2 regions of the Nonomuraea sp. NPDC051191 genome follow, and region 1 is predicted to be linked to the other one. Evidence: riboswitches for the same ligand, from Rfam matches in the RefSeq annotation. Region 1 holds a riboswitch; the other holds the start of a gene.

Region 1 (7,139 bases):
CGTGCCGGTTGGCGAGCATGATGATCTGGCGGTAGTCGCGGACCTCGAACAGCTTCTCCGCGCCCCGGTGCATGTAGCCGATGATCGGCTCGGCCGCCGTGATGCGCTCGCCGTCGAGGGTGAGCCGGAGCCTGAGCACGCCGTGCGTGGAGGGGTGCTGGGGACCGATGTTGAGGATCATGTCCTCGGTCGCCAGCTCCTTCGCGCCGGCGCCGATCCCGACCACGCGTTCCGTCATAGGGCCCATGCTGCCACCGTCCCGTAAGGTGAGCCAGCGTGGGGGATGGTCAAGGAATCGTATGGCAACGCATCCCGAAGCCAGACATGGGGATCAATACCGGGAACGGGGGGAGAAAGCACTGTGAGAAGAGTTCTGTTTGATGTGGCGGCCCTGATCTCCCGGGTGGTACTCGGCGTGATCTTCGTGGTCCACGGCTGGCAGAAGTGGCAGGGCGGGCTGGGTGCCGCGGCGGGACAGTTCCGGGAGATGGGCATACCCATGCCTGGGTTGTCCGCCGGATTCGCCGCCATTGTGGAGCTGATCGGCGGCGTCCTGTTGATCCTCGGCCTGCTGGTCCGGCCGGTGGCGTTGTTGCTGCTCATCGACATGATCGGCGCGGTCGTCTTCGTGCACGCAGGACACGGGGTGTTGTCGCAGAACGGGGGATGGGAGCTGCCGGGCGCGCTCGGCGCGCTCTCGCTGATGCTCGCCGCGCTGGGTGGCGGCCGCATCGGCCTCGACGGCATCGTCCACTCGATGTTCCGCCGCCGCAAGGAACGCCGGATCGCCGAGGACGACCTCGCCGCGCACCGGCCGGCCCGGCGTGCCGAGCCGACGACGGTCGTCACCGAGGGGCCCGTGACACAGCCCGGCCCGGAGAGCGGCCCGACGCGACCCGAGGGCGGCCCGACGACGCCGGTCCGGCCCGAGGGCGAGGTCGAGCAGCCCAACGTGCCGAGGCAGCCCAACGCGCCGCGCCCCGGGCACCTCAACGACGAGGACATGAGGGACATCGACGCCCTGGTGTCCGACGAGCCGCCCCACCCGAAGCCGCCCAACCGCTGAGCTCAGCGGCCGACCAGGTCCCGCAGGGCCTCGACCAGGCGGTCGACGTGCTCCTGCGTGCTGCCGATGCCGATGGAGGCGCGTACCGCGGAGGCGGTCCCGTCCTCGCAGCCGCCGTCCGAGGTGCCCAGCAGGTGCCGGACGAACGGGTGCGCGCAGAACTTTCCGTCACGCACGCCGATGCCGTACTCGCCGGACAGCGCCTCGGCCACCTCCCGGGCCGAGTAGCCGTCCACGACGAACGACACGATCCCCACCCGGGGGTGGTCCTCGCCCCACAGCGACAGCTCGCGCACCCCCTCGATCGACGACAGACCGGTACGCAGCCGGGCGATCAGGCGCTCCTCCTCGCGCACCAGCTCCGTCCACCCGGTGGCGGTGAGCGCGTCGCAGGCGGCGGCCAGGGCGATGGCGCCGAGCACGTTGGGGGTGCCGGCCTCGTGGCGGGGCTCGGGGTCGTCGTGCCACTCGGTGGTCTCGCCGACCGAGCGCACCGCGCCGCCGCCCTTCAGGTACGGCTCGCCCTCGGCCAGCCAGTCACGGCGTCCGATCAGCACCCCGGCGCCGAAGGGCGCGTACAGCTTGTGGCCGGAGAAGGCCACGTAGTCCAGGTCGAGCGCGGTCAGGTTGAGCCTGCGGTGCGGGACGAGCTGGGCGGCGTCCACCAGGATGCGGGCGCCGTGCCGGTGGGCGATGTGGGCCAGGGCGGCGATGGGCCACAGTTCGCCGGTGACGTTGGAGGCGGCGGTGACCACGAGCAGCTTGGGGCCCTCGATCCCGGCCAGCGCCTCGTCGGCGGCGCGGACGGCCTCACCGGGGAAGGCGGGCGGCGCCAGGCGCACGGACCGCGCCCAGGGCAGCAGCGAGGCGTGGTGCTCGGAGTCGAAGACGACGGCGGTCGCGTCCTCGGGCAGGCAGCGGGCCAGCAGGTTGGTGGCGTCGGTGGTGTTGCGGGTGAAGATGACGGCGTCGTCGGCACGGGCGCCGACGAAGGCCCTGACCGTGTGGCGGGCCTGCTCGTACCGGGCGGTGGTGAGCTGGGAGGCGTAGCCCGCGCCGCGGTGGACGCTGGAGTAGGCCGGGAGCGCGGCGGCGACGGCGGCGCTGACCGGCTCAAGACAGGGGGCGCTGGCGGCGTAGTCGAGGTTGGCGTAGCTGACCAGGCGGCCGCCCTTGACCGGCACCTCCAGGTCGGCGCCGAGCACGGCGGGGATCGGCCGTCCGGAGGGGGCGGCGGGGGTCTCGGCGGCCTGGGCGGGCACGGAGTTGAAGATCGTCAAAGTGGACATGGCACGGCTCCTCACGGGTCGGTCGGACCCCTGGGAACAGCCACGGAGCCCGCGCTTGCCCGCCACACCTCGTGACGGACCAGGTCTTCACCCGGGGCACCCCGCCGCGGACGCGAGGGTTGCCGGCCAGCTAGCCGGGGCTTGTCGCTGGCACTCATGACCTACGACGGCACTATAACCGACACCGAGGCACGATTCGCAAGCCCAGCAGGTCAACCCGTCTCATAAGATGAAATAGTGCGCTTTGATCCCTGGAATCCGGATTTCGTCGTCGACCCCTATCCGGCGTACGACGAGCTGAGGCGCGAGGCGCCCGTACGCTACTTCGAGCCGTCCAACCAGTGGCTGATCTCCCGGCACGCGGACGTGAACGCGCTGCTCAGAGACCGCCGGCTGGGCCGCGACTACACCCACGTCGCCACGCACGAGGAGTTCGGCCGGCAGCCCGAGCCGGAGTTCCAGGAAGCCTTCTGGCGCGTCAGCAGGAACGGCATGCTGGAGGTCGAGCCGCCGGACCACACGAGGCTGCGCCGGCTGGTGTCCAAGGCGTTCACGCCGCGCATGGTCGAGTCGCTGCGCCCGCGCGTCCGGGCCATCGCCGAGAGCCTGATCGACGCGTACGTCGAGAAGGGCGGCGGCGACCTGATCGCCGAGGTCGCCGAGCCGCTGCCGGTCACCGTCATCGCCGAGATGCTCGGCGTGCCCGAGCAGGACCGTCACCTGCTGCGCCCGTGGTCGGCCGACATGTGCGGCATGTACGAGCTCAACCCCAGCCTGGAGACCCAGCACCAGGCGGTGCGCGCGGCCGAGGAGTTCGAGTCCTACCTCAAGGACCTGGCCCGCGAACGCATCGCCAACCCCGGCGAGGACCTGGTCAGCGCCCTGGCCGCGATCCCCGAGCTGACCCTCGACGAGCTGGCCGGCACCTGCGTCCTGCTGCTGAACGCGGGCCACGAGGCCACGGTCAACGTCTCCGGCAACGGCTGGCGGGCCCTGCTGAAGAACCCCGGCGAGCTGGCCCGGCTGCGCGCCGACCGTTCGCTGCTGCCGACCGCCATCGAGGAGCTGCTGCGCTACGACACCCCGCTCCAGCTCTTCGAGCGCTGGGTGCTGGAGGACATCGAGGTCCACGGCGTGCGGATCCCGCGCGGCTCGGAGGTGGCCTGCCTGTTCGGCTCGGCCAACAGGGACCCCGAGGTGTTCGAGGACCCGGACCGGCTCGACCTGGGCCGCCCGGACAACCCGCACATCTCCTTCGGCGCGGGCATCCACTTCTGCCTGGGCGCGCCGCTGGCCAGGATCGAGCTGACGGAGTCGTTCACCGCGCTGCTGGACCGGGTCGGGACGATCGAGCTGCGCGCGGAGCCGGTCTACAAGCCCGGTTTCGTCATCCGCGGCCTGCGCTCGCTCGACCTCGACGTCACCGGCTCTGGCTGAGCCAGCCGAACCCGCCCAGCCCGGCCGGATCGATCAGCTCTGCCTCCTCCGACGCCCGCGACAGCGCCCGTACGTAGGCACGCGGATCGGCGGCGGCGAGGTCGACCGGCGGCCGGGCGCCGGTGAGGCCCAGCGCCCGCAGCATGTCGCGCTGTGTGGACAAGGTTGTGGATATCGCGCCGGCCCGCCGCCCGGCCTCGGCGCACGCGTCGAGGGCGACGTGGGCGGTGATGTCGCAGGTCCCGTCAGGGACGGGGGCCACGACCGCGCCGCCGCGGTAACCGGTCAGCGTGCCACAGAGCGGTCGGTTATCCACAGGGTGTGCATAATCCACGGCTATCGCCCGGCCGTGGGTGAGACGTACCAGAACGGAGGCCCAGGCCTCGTCGCGGGGGCGGCCGATCTCGGCGCGGGTGCCCACGTGCGGCAGCGGCCACCAGCGTTCGAGCCATTCGCGGTCGGCGGGCCGCAGCGGGCCGCCGAGGCGCTCCTCGCCGGTCCTGGTGTTGACCATGACCAGACGGGGGCCGCCGGAGGTCTGCTCGGCCACGTCGAGCGGGATGTTGTCGAGCCACTCGTTGGCGACGGCCAGCCCGGTGATGCTGGACGGCAGGCAGCGGCTCCATTCCACCTGGTCGGGCAGCCCGGCGGGCCGGGGCGACAGGTCGACGCAGGTGACCCGCAGCCGGTCGCGCAGAGCGGGCTCGGCCGCCGCGAGGATGCGGCTGACCAGCACCCCCTCGCCCGCGCCGACGTCGACCAGGTCGAGCCGCTCGGGGGAGCCGAGCTCGGAGTCCACCTCCACCAGCAGGGCCAGGACCGCCTCCGCGAACACGGCCGAGGCTCCGACCGAGGTGCGGAAGTGGCCCGAGGGGCGTTCGCGGAGGTAAAAGCCCTCCTCGCCGTAGAGCGCGCGTTCCGTGGCGGCGCGCCAGGTGAGCCACATGAGGGTGACTATCTCATGACCGAAGGGTTCGACACGCAGAGTCGTTCATTGACTACTCTTGGTCGCTACATTGCGCTAACGTTTACGCACTGTCACAGAGCGACTGCGTTTCGCCCATCCGCGGTAAGCGGCGAGCCGGATCGCTCCACCGAAGCATTGCGGCCCTGAGGCCGCAGACTGAGAGGAGCCCCCCGTGAAGAAGGTTCTGGTCATGGCAGGTGCCATCGCCCTCCTGGCCCTGGCGGCCCCCGCGCACGCCGACGACGTCACCCACGGCAACAACGGCATCCTGAGCGGCAGCCCGATCCACCTGCCCATCACCGCCGTCGTGCCCGTCTGCGGCAACAACATCGGCATCCAGGCGGTGCCGATCAACGGCTGCCAGGGGAGCCCCAACACCGCGGTCTACAGCCGCTGAGGCAGGGAGAGCCCGGACCGCTCGCGCGCGGTCCGGGCTCTGATCCCGGCCGGTCAGTCGGCGGATGACCGGTCAGTGCACCTCCAAGAGGTCGCATTCAGGCGGGCGTCGGGTTGTCAGGACTCGGCGCCCGTCGTCGTGCGTGGACCCCTCTCCTCATCTCTTTCGACAGGGGGTGCATGATTCGTATGCCCCTGTCGCATTTGTCGTTAACTCAACGGGCGGCAAAGCGCCGGACATGCCGGAACGTGTTCGACGGCCCCCGACCTGTCGGCCCCCGCCCGCCGGTTACGCTGGTCCGCAGTGCCTTCACGGTGCCACCACGGTGCCGTTGCGGTCGACAGGGGTGAGACGTCATGGACGCAGGTGATCGCCCGGCACGGCTGACCGTCGGCGTGCTCGGTGCGGGCAAGGTCGGCTCCGTGCTCGGCGCCGCGCTGGCTCAGGCGGGCCACCGGATCGTGGCCGCGAGCGGGGTCTCCGACACCTCGCGCAGATGGGCCGCCGACCGGCTCGGGGTCGAGCTGACCCGGCCCGACGAGGTGGTGGCCGCCTCCCAGCTCATCCTGCTGACCGTCCCCGACGACGCGCTGCCCGACCTCGTGGCCGGGCTGGCCCGCACGGGCGCCGACCTCAAGGGCAAGCTGCTCGTCCACGCCAGCGGCGCGTACGGCCTGTCGGTGCTCGACCCGGCCGCGCAGGCGGGTGCGCTGCCGCTCGCGCTCCACCCGGTCATGACCTTCACCGGCCGCGACGACGACCTCAACAAGATCACCGGTATCTCGTTCGGCGTGACCGCGCCCGACCTGCTGCGACCGGTCGCCGAGGCCCTGGTGATCGAGATGGGCGGTGAGCCGGTCTGGATCGCCGAGAGCGACCGCGCGCTCTACCACGCGGCCCTGGCCAACGCCGCCAACCACATGGTCACGCTCATCGCCGAGTCCGAGGAGCTGCTGCAGCGCATCGGCGTCGAGCACCCGGGGCGCATGCTGGGCCCGCTGCTCGGCGCGGCGCTCGACAACGTGCTGCGGCTGGGCATCGCCGGGCTCACCGGGCCGGTCGTCCGCGGCGACGCGAGCACGGTGCGCAAACACGTCGACGCGCTGATCCTGGCCGCTCCGGAGGCCGCCGACGCCTACATCGCGCTGGCCCGGCTCACCGCCGACCGGGCGCTGGCCGCGGGGCTGCTCAAACCGGAGGAGGCGGAGCGGCTGCTCGACGCGCTTGGGGGCAATATATGGACCTGACCGTCGGGTGTGGAGGGCAGCAATGGATCTGATCGTGGCCGGCGACCGGGACGACCTGGCGAAGGCTCGGGGTGAAGGGCGGGTGGCGCTGGTCCCGACCATGGGCGCGCTGCACGAGGGCCACCGGTCGCTGATGAGGGCCGCTCGCGTACGCGCCGACCAGGTCGTGGTCAGCATCTTCGTCAACCCTTTGCAATTCGGGCCTAACGAGGATTTTTCACGCTATCCCCGTACATTCGAGGCCGATCTCGACGTGTGCCGGGAGGAGGGCGTCGGCGTCGTGTTCGCGCCCTCGCCGCAGGACATGTACCGCCCCGACCGTCAGGTGAGCGTCCACGCGGGCGAGATGGGCTCGATCGTCGAGGGCGCGTCCAGGCCGGGCCACTTCGACGGCGTGCTGACGGTGGTGCTCAAGCTGTTCAACCTGGTGCGACCCGACCTGGCGATCTTCGGCCAGAAGGACGCCCAGCAGCTCGCCGTCATCCGCCGCATGGTGGCCGACCTCGACCTGTCCATCGAGATCGTCGGGGCGCCCACCGTACGCGAGCCCGACGGCCTGGCCCTGTCCAGCCGCAACCGTTACCTGTCGGCCGGCGACCGCACGGTCGCGCTGGCCCTGTCCCGTGCCCTGCGGGCGGGCGCGGTCGAGCTGACCGCCGACGCGATGCGGGCCACCGCCCGCGCGGTGCTCGCCGAGGCCGGGCCCGAGCTCGACCTCGACTACCTGGCGCTGGTC
Region 2 (7,139 bases), on a different contig from region 1:
TACGACCACGTGATCGTCGTCGAGCCCGCCGACATCGTCGAGGCCGAGCCCCGCGGCCTGGCCCGCCTGTACGTGGTCCTGACCCGAGCGGTCACCTCGCTCACGGTCCTGCACGACAAGCCGCTCCCGGCGCAGCTCGGCGCCTGACGGAGGGCGGGCGCGGCCGCTTCTAGGATGGCCTGAAGGAGCTGTCAACCTAGGAGGATGCCGTGCCCGCACCGCTTCCGCATGAACACCTGCCCTCCGTCCCCGCGCTCGTGGTGGAGAGCGACGACATCCAGGACGGCGAGCGGCTGAACGACCTCCACGTCTTCAACGACTGGGGGATGACCGGCGGGAACGTCTCGCCGCAGCTGCGCTGGTCCGGCGCCCCGGAGGGCACCCGCGGCTACGCCGTCACCTGCCACGACCCCGACGCCCCCACCGGCAGCGGCTTCTGGCACTGGGTGCTGTTCGACCTTCCCGGCGACACCGCCGAGCTCCCCAGGGGCGCGGGCACCGGCCCCGACTTCAAGGGCCTGCCCGCCGGCGCGGTCCACGCCCGCAACGACTACGGCACCAAAGACTACGGCGGCGCCGCTCCCCCGCCCGGCGACCCCCACCGCTACGTCTTCACGGTGCACGCGCTCGGGGTCGACAAGCTGGGCGTCGGCAGCGACGCGAGCCCGGCCGTGGTCGGCTTCAACATCACCGCCAACACGCTGGCCCGCGGTCACGTCATCGCGCACTTCGGCATCTGAGTTCAGCATCTGAGTTCAGCGTCTGAGTTCAGCGTCCGGGTTCAGCGTCTGAGTTCAGCGTCCGAGTTCTGGGCCCGGGTTCGGGGGCCGAGTTCGGCACAACACCGCGGCGAAGGCGCCCCGTTCGCATACGGAGCGCCTTCGCCGTGGTGCCGCGTCGGGTCTCGTACGCCCCCGCGTCACCCAGACGGGTTCAGTCGTCCTGCACGGTGCCGTCCGCGAACGTGATGTCCCCGGGAGCGTCGGTCGAGGTGTCCTCACGCTCGTCCGCCGACATGTCCTCGCCCTCGTCGGAACCCTCGTCGGCGCCCTCGTTCGCCGAGGCGTCCTCGCTCTCGTCCGACACGTCCGCGCCCTCGTTCGCCGACGTGTCCTCGCTCTCGTCCGACACGTCCGCGCGATCGTCGGACGACTCGTCCTCGAAGGCGTCCGACAGGTCCTCACGCTGGTCCGACGACGTCCACCTCGACGGCGAGGCGCAGTAGTCGCGGTCGTACAGCTCCAGGTAGCCCGCGCAGTAGGGTACGTCCACGTACTCCAGCGACTCGTCCAGGTAACCGTGGTCGTCGGCCTCGGCCGGCATGGTCATGGCGGCAGCGGCGGCCAGCATGACGGCGCCGAGCCCGAGAACGCGCGCGGTGCGGGAATTCATGTAACTACTCCTTTTGTGCGGTGAATGTCACTTCGTGTCGTTACTTTCCGTAGTCAATAACTACTAAACGTGACCGCACTGGACACAACAAAAGGCGGCCGGATCCTTGGAGATCCGAACCGCCTTCTGATGCGTCAGCGACCAGGCGAAGCCTAGAAGTCCATGTCGCCGCCGCCGGGCATGCCGGCCGGAGCAGCAGGGGTCTTCTCGGGCTTCTCCGCGATGACGGCCTCGGTGGTCAGGAAGAGCGCCGCGATGGAGGCGGCGTTCTGCAGCGCGGAGCGCGTCACCTTGGCCGGGTCGATGATCCCGGACTCGAACATGTTGACGTACTCGCCGGAAGCGGCGTTGAGGCCCTCGCCCGGGGTCAGGTTGCGCACCTTCTCCACGACGACGCCACCCTCGAGACCGGCGTTGACCGCGATCTGCTTGAGCGGCTCCTCCAGAGCCTTCTTCACGATCGCCGCGCCGGTGGCCTCGTCGCCGTTGAGCTCGAGCTTGTCGAACGCCTTGGCGCCGGCCTGCAGCAGCGCCACGCCACCGCCGGGGACGATGCCCTCCTCGACGGCCGCCTTGGCGTTGCGCACGGCGTCCTCGATGCGGTGCTTGCGCTCCTTGAGCTCGACCTCGGTCGCCGCGCCGGCCTTGATGACCGCCACGCCACCGGCCAGCTTGGCCAGGCGCTCCTGCAGCTTCTCACGGTCGTAGTCGGAGTCGGTGCGCTCGATCTCGGCGCGGATCTCGTTGACCCGGCCGGAGATCGCCTCGGCGTCACCGGCGCCGTCGACGATGGTGGTCTCGTCCTTGGTCACCACGACCTTGCGGGCGCGGCCGAGCAGGTCGAGGGTGGCGGTCTCCAGCTTGAGGCCGACCTCCTCGGCGATGACCTGACCACCGGTCAGGATCGCGATGTCGCCCAGCATGGCCTTGCGGCGGTCGCCGAAGCCCGGGGCCTTGACGGCCACGGAGCGGAACAGGCCGCGGATCTTGTTGACCACCAGGGTCGCCAGAGCCTCGCCGTCGACGTCCTCGGCGATGATCAGCAGCGGCTTGCCGGACTGCACGACCTTGTCGAGCAGCGGCAGCAGGTCCTTGTTGGCCGAGACCTTGCTGTTGACGATCAGGATGTACGGGTCTTCGAGCACGGCCTCCATACGGTCGGAGTCGGTCACGAAGTACATCGACGTCATGCCCTTGTCGAAGCGCATGCCCTCGGTGAGCTCGAGCTCGAGACCGAAGGTGTTGCTCTCCTCGACGGTGATGACGCCTTCCTTGCCGACCTTGTCCATCGCCTCGGCGATGAGCGAGCCGATCTCGGGGTCGGCGGCGGAGATGGAGGCGGTGGAGGCGATCTGCTCCTTGGTCTCCACGTCCTTGGCCAGCTTGGAGAGCTCCTCGCTGACGCGCTCGACGGCGGCCTCGATGCCCTTCTTCAGTGCCATCGGGTTGGCGCCGGCGGCGACGTTGCGCAGACCTTCGCGCACCAGCGCCTGGGCGAGCACGGTGGCCGTGGTGGTGCCGTCGCCGGCGACGTCGTCAGTCTTCTTGGCGACTTCCTTGACCAGCTCGGCGCCGATCTTCTCCCACGGGTCCTCGAGCTCGATCTCCTTGGCGATGGAGACGCCGTCGTTGGTGATCGTGGGAGCGCCCCACTTCTTCTCCAGCACGACGTTGCGCCCCTTGGGACCAAGGGTCACCTTGACGGCGTCGGCGAGCTGGTTCATACCGCGCTCGAGACCGCGCCGGGCGTCCTCGTCAAACGCGATCATCTTGGCTGCCATAAGGCTAGACCTCCCAGATGCAGGGTGGCGTGTGCTGGACCGAGCCGACGCCCGCGACGGCATGGGTCTGCATCTCCGTTCGGCAGACCCCATCGTCTCGATCCGGGTTGTTGGCACTCTGCCATACAGAGTGCCAACGAACTGTTTAGCACTCTACCCTGCCGAGTGCAAGCCACGGGCCCCCTGCCCCAGGTCATCGGGCAGGTCATCGGGCACACCGGTTCGTACGGCGAGCCGCCCCAGGAGGTGCGGCCCGCCGTGCGAAGCCGACGGAGGAAACAGTGGCGGGCTCACGCGGACTGCGCTGCCGCGCGTGCCGCCCGGTTCACACCGGCGACGGTGGGTCAGACCGCGCGGACGGACTCCGCCTGCGGCCCCTTCTGGCCCTGCGTGATCTCGAACTCGACGCGCTGACCCTGTTCGAGAGATCGGTACCCGTCCATCATGATCGCTGAGTAATGGACGAATACATCCTTACCACCGTCTACCGCGATGAAGCCGTAGCCCTTGTCCGCGTTGAACCACTTGACGGTGCCCTGCGCCACTTCCGACTCCTCTTACTGGGCTCGCAGATCTCGCCCATTCCTCCGCGAGACCTGTAATCGCCTGACTTTTGGGAAAATCAGCCATACGATCGCCCTCGACCATACCTGTGGCACGGGGTTTGGCAACAGAGTCAATCGACAAACCGCTAATTTCATCGAAGGCTGAGTCGTTCGAGTTGAATTGGGTTCTAAAACAAGAAGGCGCCCACAAGGGGCGCCTTCAAGAGTCGGGGGGTCCGGCGGTCAGCCGCCCGCGACGGCGGGGATGATGGAGATCTGTGTGCCTTCGGGGGCGGGAGTGTCCAAGCCTTCGACGAAACGGACATCCTCTTCGCCAACGTAAACGTTGACAAAACGACGAATCTTGCCCGATTCATCCAGAATTCTCGCGCCGATCCCCGGGTAGTCGGAGTCGAGCTTGGCGAGAACGTCACGAAGAGTCGCCCCTTCGCCACTCACTTCGGCGTTACCCCCGGTGTAAGTGCGCAGAATGGTGGGAATCCGCACAGAAACGCTCATGGTTTTTGTTGCCTTTCCTGGATTGTCAGACAGTCGCGCGGAACGCGTCGAGAGAGGGCCGGATCACGGCGGTGGGCCGCGCGTCGTCGCTGATCGCGTCGAGCGTCTTGAGGCCGTCGCCGGTGTTCAGGACCACGGTCTCGGCCTCGGGGTCGAGCCTGCCCGTCTCGACGAGCTTCTTCAGCACGCCCACCGTGACGCCGCCCGCGGTCTCGGCGAAGATGCCCTCGGTGGAGGCCAGGAGCTTGATCGCGGCGACGATCTCCGGGTCGGTGACGTCCTCGACACCCCCGCCGGTACGCCGGGCGATGTCCAGCACGTACGGCCCGTCGGCGGGGTTGCCGATGGCCAGCGACTTGGCGATCGTGTCCGGCTTGACCGGCTGGACCACGTCGTGCCCCGCCTTGTACGCCGTCGAGACCGGCGAGCACCCGGCCGCCTGCGCCCCGAACACCTTGTACGGCGTGTCCTCGACCAGCCCGAGCGCGATCAGCTCCTTGAACCCCTTGTCGATCTTCGTGAGCTGGGAGCCCGAGGCGATGGGGATGACGATCTGCTCCGGCAGCCGCCAGCCGAGCTGCTCGGCGATCTCGTACGCGAGCGTCTTGGACCCCTCGGCGTAGTACGGCCGCAGGTTGACGTTGACGAACCCCCACCTCTCGCCCAGCGGGTCACCGATCAGCTCGGAACAGAACCGGTTGACCTCGTCGTAGGTGCCCTCGATCCCGACCAGCCGGCCGCCGAACACCCGGGCCATGGCGATCTTGGCCGCTTCGAGGTCGGCCGGGATGAACACGCACGCGTCGAGGCCGGCCCGCGCGGCGGCGGCGGTGACCGCGCCGGCGAGGTTGCCCGTGGAGGAGCAGGAGAGCGTGTGGAACCCGAAGTTCCTGGCCGCCTCGACGGCGATGGCGACCACGCGATCCTTGAAGGAGTGGGTGGGGTTGCCCGAGTCGTCCTTCACGAACAGGGACCGGAGGCCGAGCGCCTTGCCGAGGTTGCCGGCCTTGACCAGCTTCGTCCAGCCCGGGTTCATGTTGGGCTTGCTCGCCACGTCGGCGGGGACCGGAAGCAGGGAACGGTAGCGCCAGATGTTGGCGGGGCCGGACTCGATGTCCGCGCGGGTCACCTGGCCGAAGGAGTAGGCCGCTTCGAGCGGCCCGAAACACTCCAGGCAGGCGAAGCTGGGGCCCAGGGGGTAGCGCGTGCCGCACTCGCGGCAGGACAGAGCGACGGCAGGACCAAAGTCGAGCGACATGAAGCGAGGCCTTCCCTCATCTTCGCCCGCGGCCACCTTGACCGCGAACCGGAATTGGCACCTTGTCCCGGTCGGCCTCGCCAGGTCGCGAGTACAAGCCGGGAGGGTTGCCGGGGCTTCGCAGGGCCGGTCCCTCCACCCCTCTGGATGAGCAATATTCAGTTGTCGAAAGGGACTCTACCTTCTCAAGTGGCCGAAACGGCCACCCATCTCAGAAGGTGAGAAAGCTTGTCTCACCGATAGTCCTCCCCGAGGACTCCCTGCACGTACTTGCGGGCCTGGTGGATGCGGGACTTGGCGGTACCGAGCGGGATGTTGAGCTGCTCGGCCACCTCGTTGTAGTCGAGCTGGACGATGTCGCGCAGCACCAGCGCCTGGGCCAGGTCGGGCTTGTCGGCCTCCAGCGCCTCCATCGCGTCGAGCAGGTCGAGCCGCGAGCCGGCGATCACGCTGACCCGCCGCGCGTCCGGCTTCTGCATCGGCAGCTCCTCCGACGTCTGCTCGGCGGCCCTGCGCTTCAGCGACCGGTACGTGGTGCGCGCGCAGTTGGCGGTCACGATGTGCAGCCAGGTGCTGAACCTGGCCCGCCCCTCGAACCGCCCGATGTTGCGCGCCACGGCCAGCAGTGTGTCCTGCGAGGCTTCTTCCGCGTCCTGGTGATAGGGCAGGATCCGGGCGCAGTGGCGCATCACGTCAGGCTCGATCCTGGCCAGGAGCTCGCCGAGCGCGCGATGGTCTCCGGCCGCGGCCGAGCGGGCGAGTTCCTCGGTTAGCTCATCTAGCGCCATAGCTGGGATCCTATGGGCGAAGGGAGCCCAAATGAACAGCGTTCTCGTGGCGTCCAACCGCGGGCCGGTCTCCTTCACCGTCGACGACGACGGTGAGCTGACCATGAAACGCGGTGGTGGGGGCCTGGTCTCGGGCCTGTCGGGGGTGGCCAAGGAGCACGGCGTGCTGTGGGTGTGCGCCGCGCTGTCCGACGGCGACCGCAGCGCCGTACGCCTCGCTCCGGGGGGCCGGCTCGACCGGACGGGCTACGACACGGGCGCGTTGCGGATGCTCGACATCCCCGCGGCCACCTTCCACCGCGCCTACAACGCCGTGGCCAACTCGACCCTGTGGTTCGTCAACCACCTGCTGTACGACATCCCCAACTCCCCCAGCTTCGGCACCAAGTTCCGGCGCGAGTGGGAGTCCTACCGCGACTACAACGGCGCGTTCGCGCTGGCGCTGGCCGAGGAGGCCGGGCACGGCGCACGCGTGATGGTCCAGGACTACCACCTGACGCTCACCCCGGCGATGCTCCGCGCCGAGCGCCCCGACCTGCGCATCGCCCATTTCAGCCACACGCCGTGGGCGCCCCCGGAGTACTTCTCCCTGCTGCCCGACGCGGTGACCAGGGAGGTCCTGGACGGCATCCTGGGGGCCGACCACGCGGGCTTCCTCACCGCGCGGTGGGCGGCGGCGTTCATGGACTGCTGCGAGGCGCTGCTGGGCGCGCGGGTGGACCGCGCGGCCCGCACGGTCACCCACGAGGGCAGGAAGACGCGCGTCGGCGTGCACAGCCTGGGCGTGGACGGCGCTGCGCTGTGGGCGCGGGCCTGCGAGCCCGACGTCGAGTCGCACATGGCCGCGCTCGCCGAG

What was found. Region 1 has a riboswitch for S-adenosylmethionine ahead of ACIA8R_RS00830 (aminotransferase class V-fold PLP-dependent enzyme). Riboswitches for the same ligand answer to the same signal wherever they lie in the genome.
Region 2: linked by a shared signal. The riboswitch ahead of thrC (threonine synthase) and the one ahead of ACIA8R_RS00830 (aminotransferase class V-fold PLP-dependent enzyme) in region 1 are both predicted to bind S-adenosylmethionine.

The regions. Positions count from the first base shown of each region.
Region 1 is NZ_JBITEZ010000001.1:172,307-179,445, reverse strand. Features, by position in the region: gene ACIA8R_RS00840 (NADH-quinone oxidoreductase subunit D) at 1-238, opposite strand, end outside; gene ACIA8R_RS00835 (DoxX family membrane protein) at 362-1,066, shown strand; gene ACIA8R_RS00830 (aminotransferase class V-fold PLP-dependent enzyme) at 1,069-2,355, opposite strand; SAM riboswitch class IV at 2,402-2,517, opposite strand; gene ACIA8R_RS00825 (cytochrome P450) at 2,593-3,792, shown strand; gene ACIA8R_RS00820 (SAM-dependent methyltransferase) at 3,776-4,738, opposite strand; gene ACIA8R_RS00815 (chaplin family protein) at 4,932-5,156, shown strand; gene ACIA8R_RS00810 (DUF2520 domain-containing protein) at 5,513-6,403, shown strand; gene panC (pantoate--beta-alanine ligase) at 6,426-7,139, shown strand, end outside.
Region 2 is NZ_JBITEZ010000004.1:29,732-36,870, reverse strand. Features, by position in the region: gene ACIA8R_RS11860 (HelD family protein) at 1-147, shown strand, start outside; gene ACIA8R_RS11855 (YbhB/YbcL family Raf kinase inhibitor-like protein) at 210-740, shown strand; gene ACIA8R_RS11850 (hypothetical protein) at 934-1,392, opposite strand; gene groL (chaperonin GroEL) at 1,545-3,173, opposite strand; gene ACIA8R_RS11840 (cold-shock protein) at 3,518-3,718, opposite strand; gene ACIA8R_RS11835 (MoaD/ThiS family protein) at 3,962-4,237, opposite strand; gene thrC (threonine synthase) at 4,263-5,495, opposite strand; SAM riboswitch class I at 5,509-5,649, opposite strand; gene ACIA8R_RS11825 (RNA polymerase sigma factor) at 5,729-6,283, opposite strand; gene ACIA8R_RS11820 (trehalose-6-phosphate synthase) at 6,315-7,139, shown strand, end outside.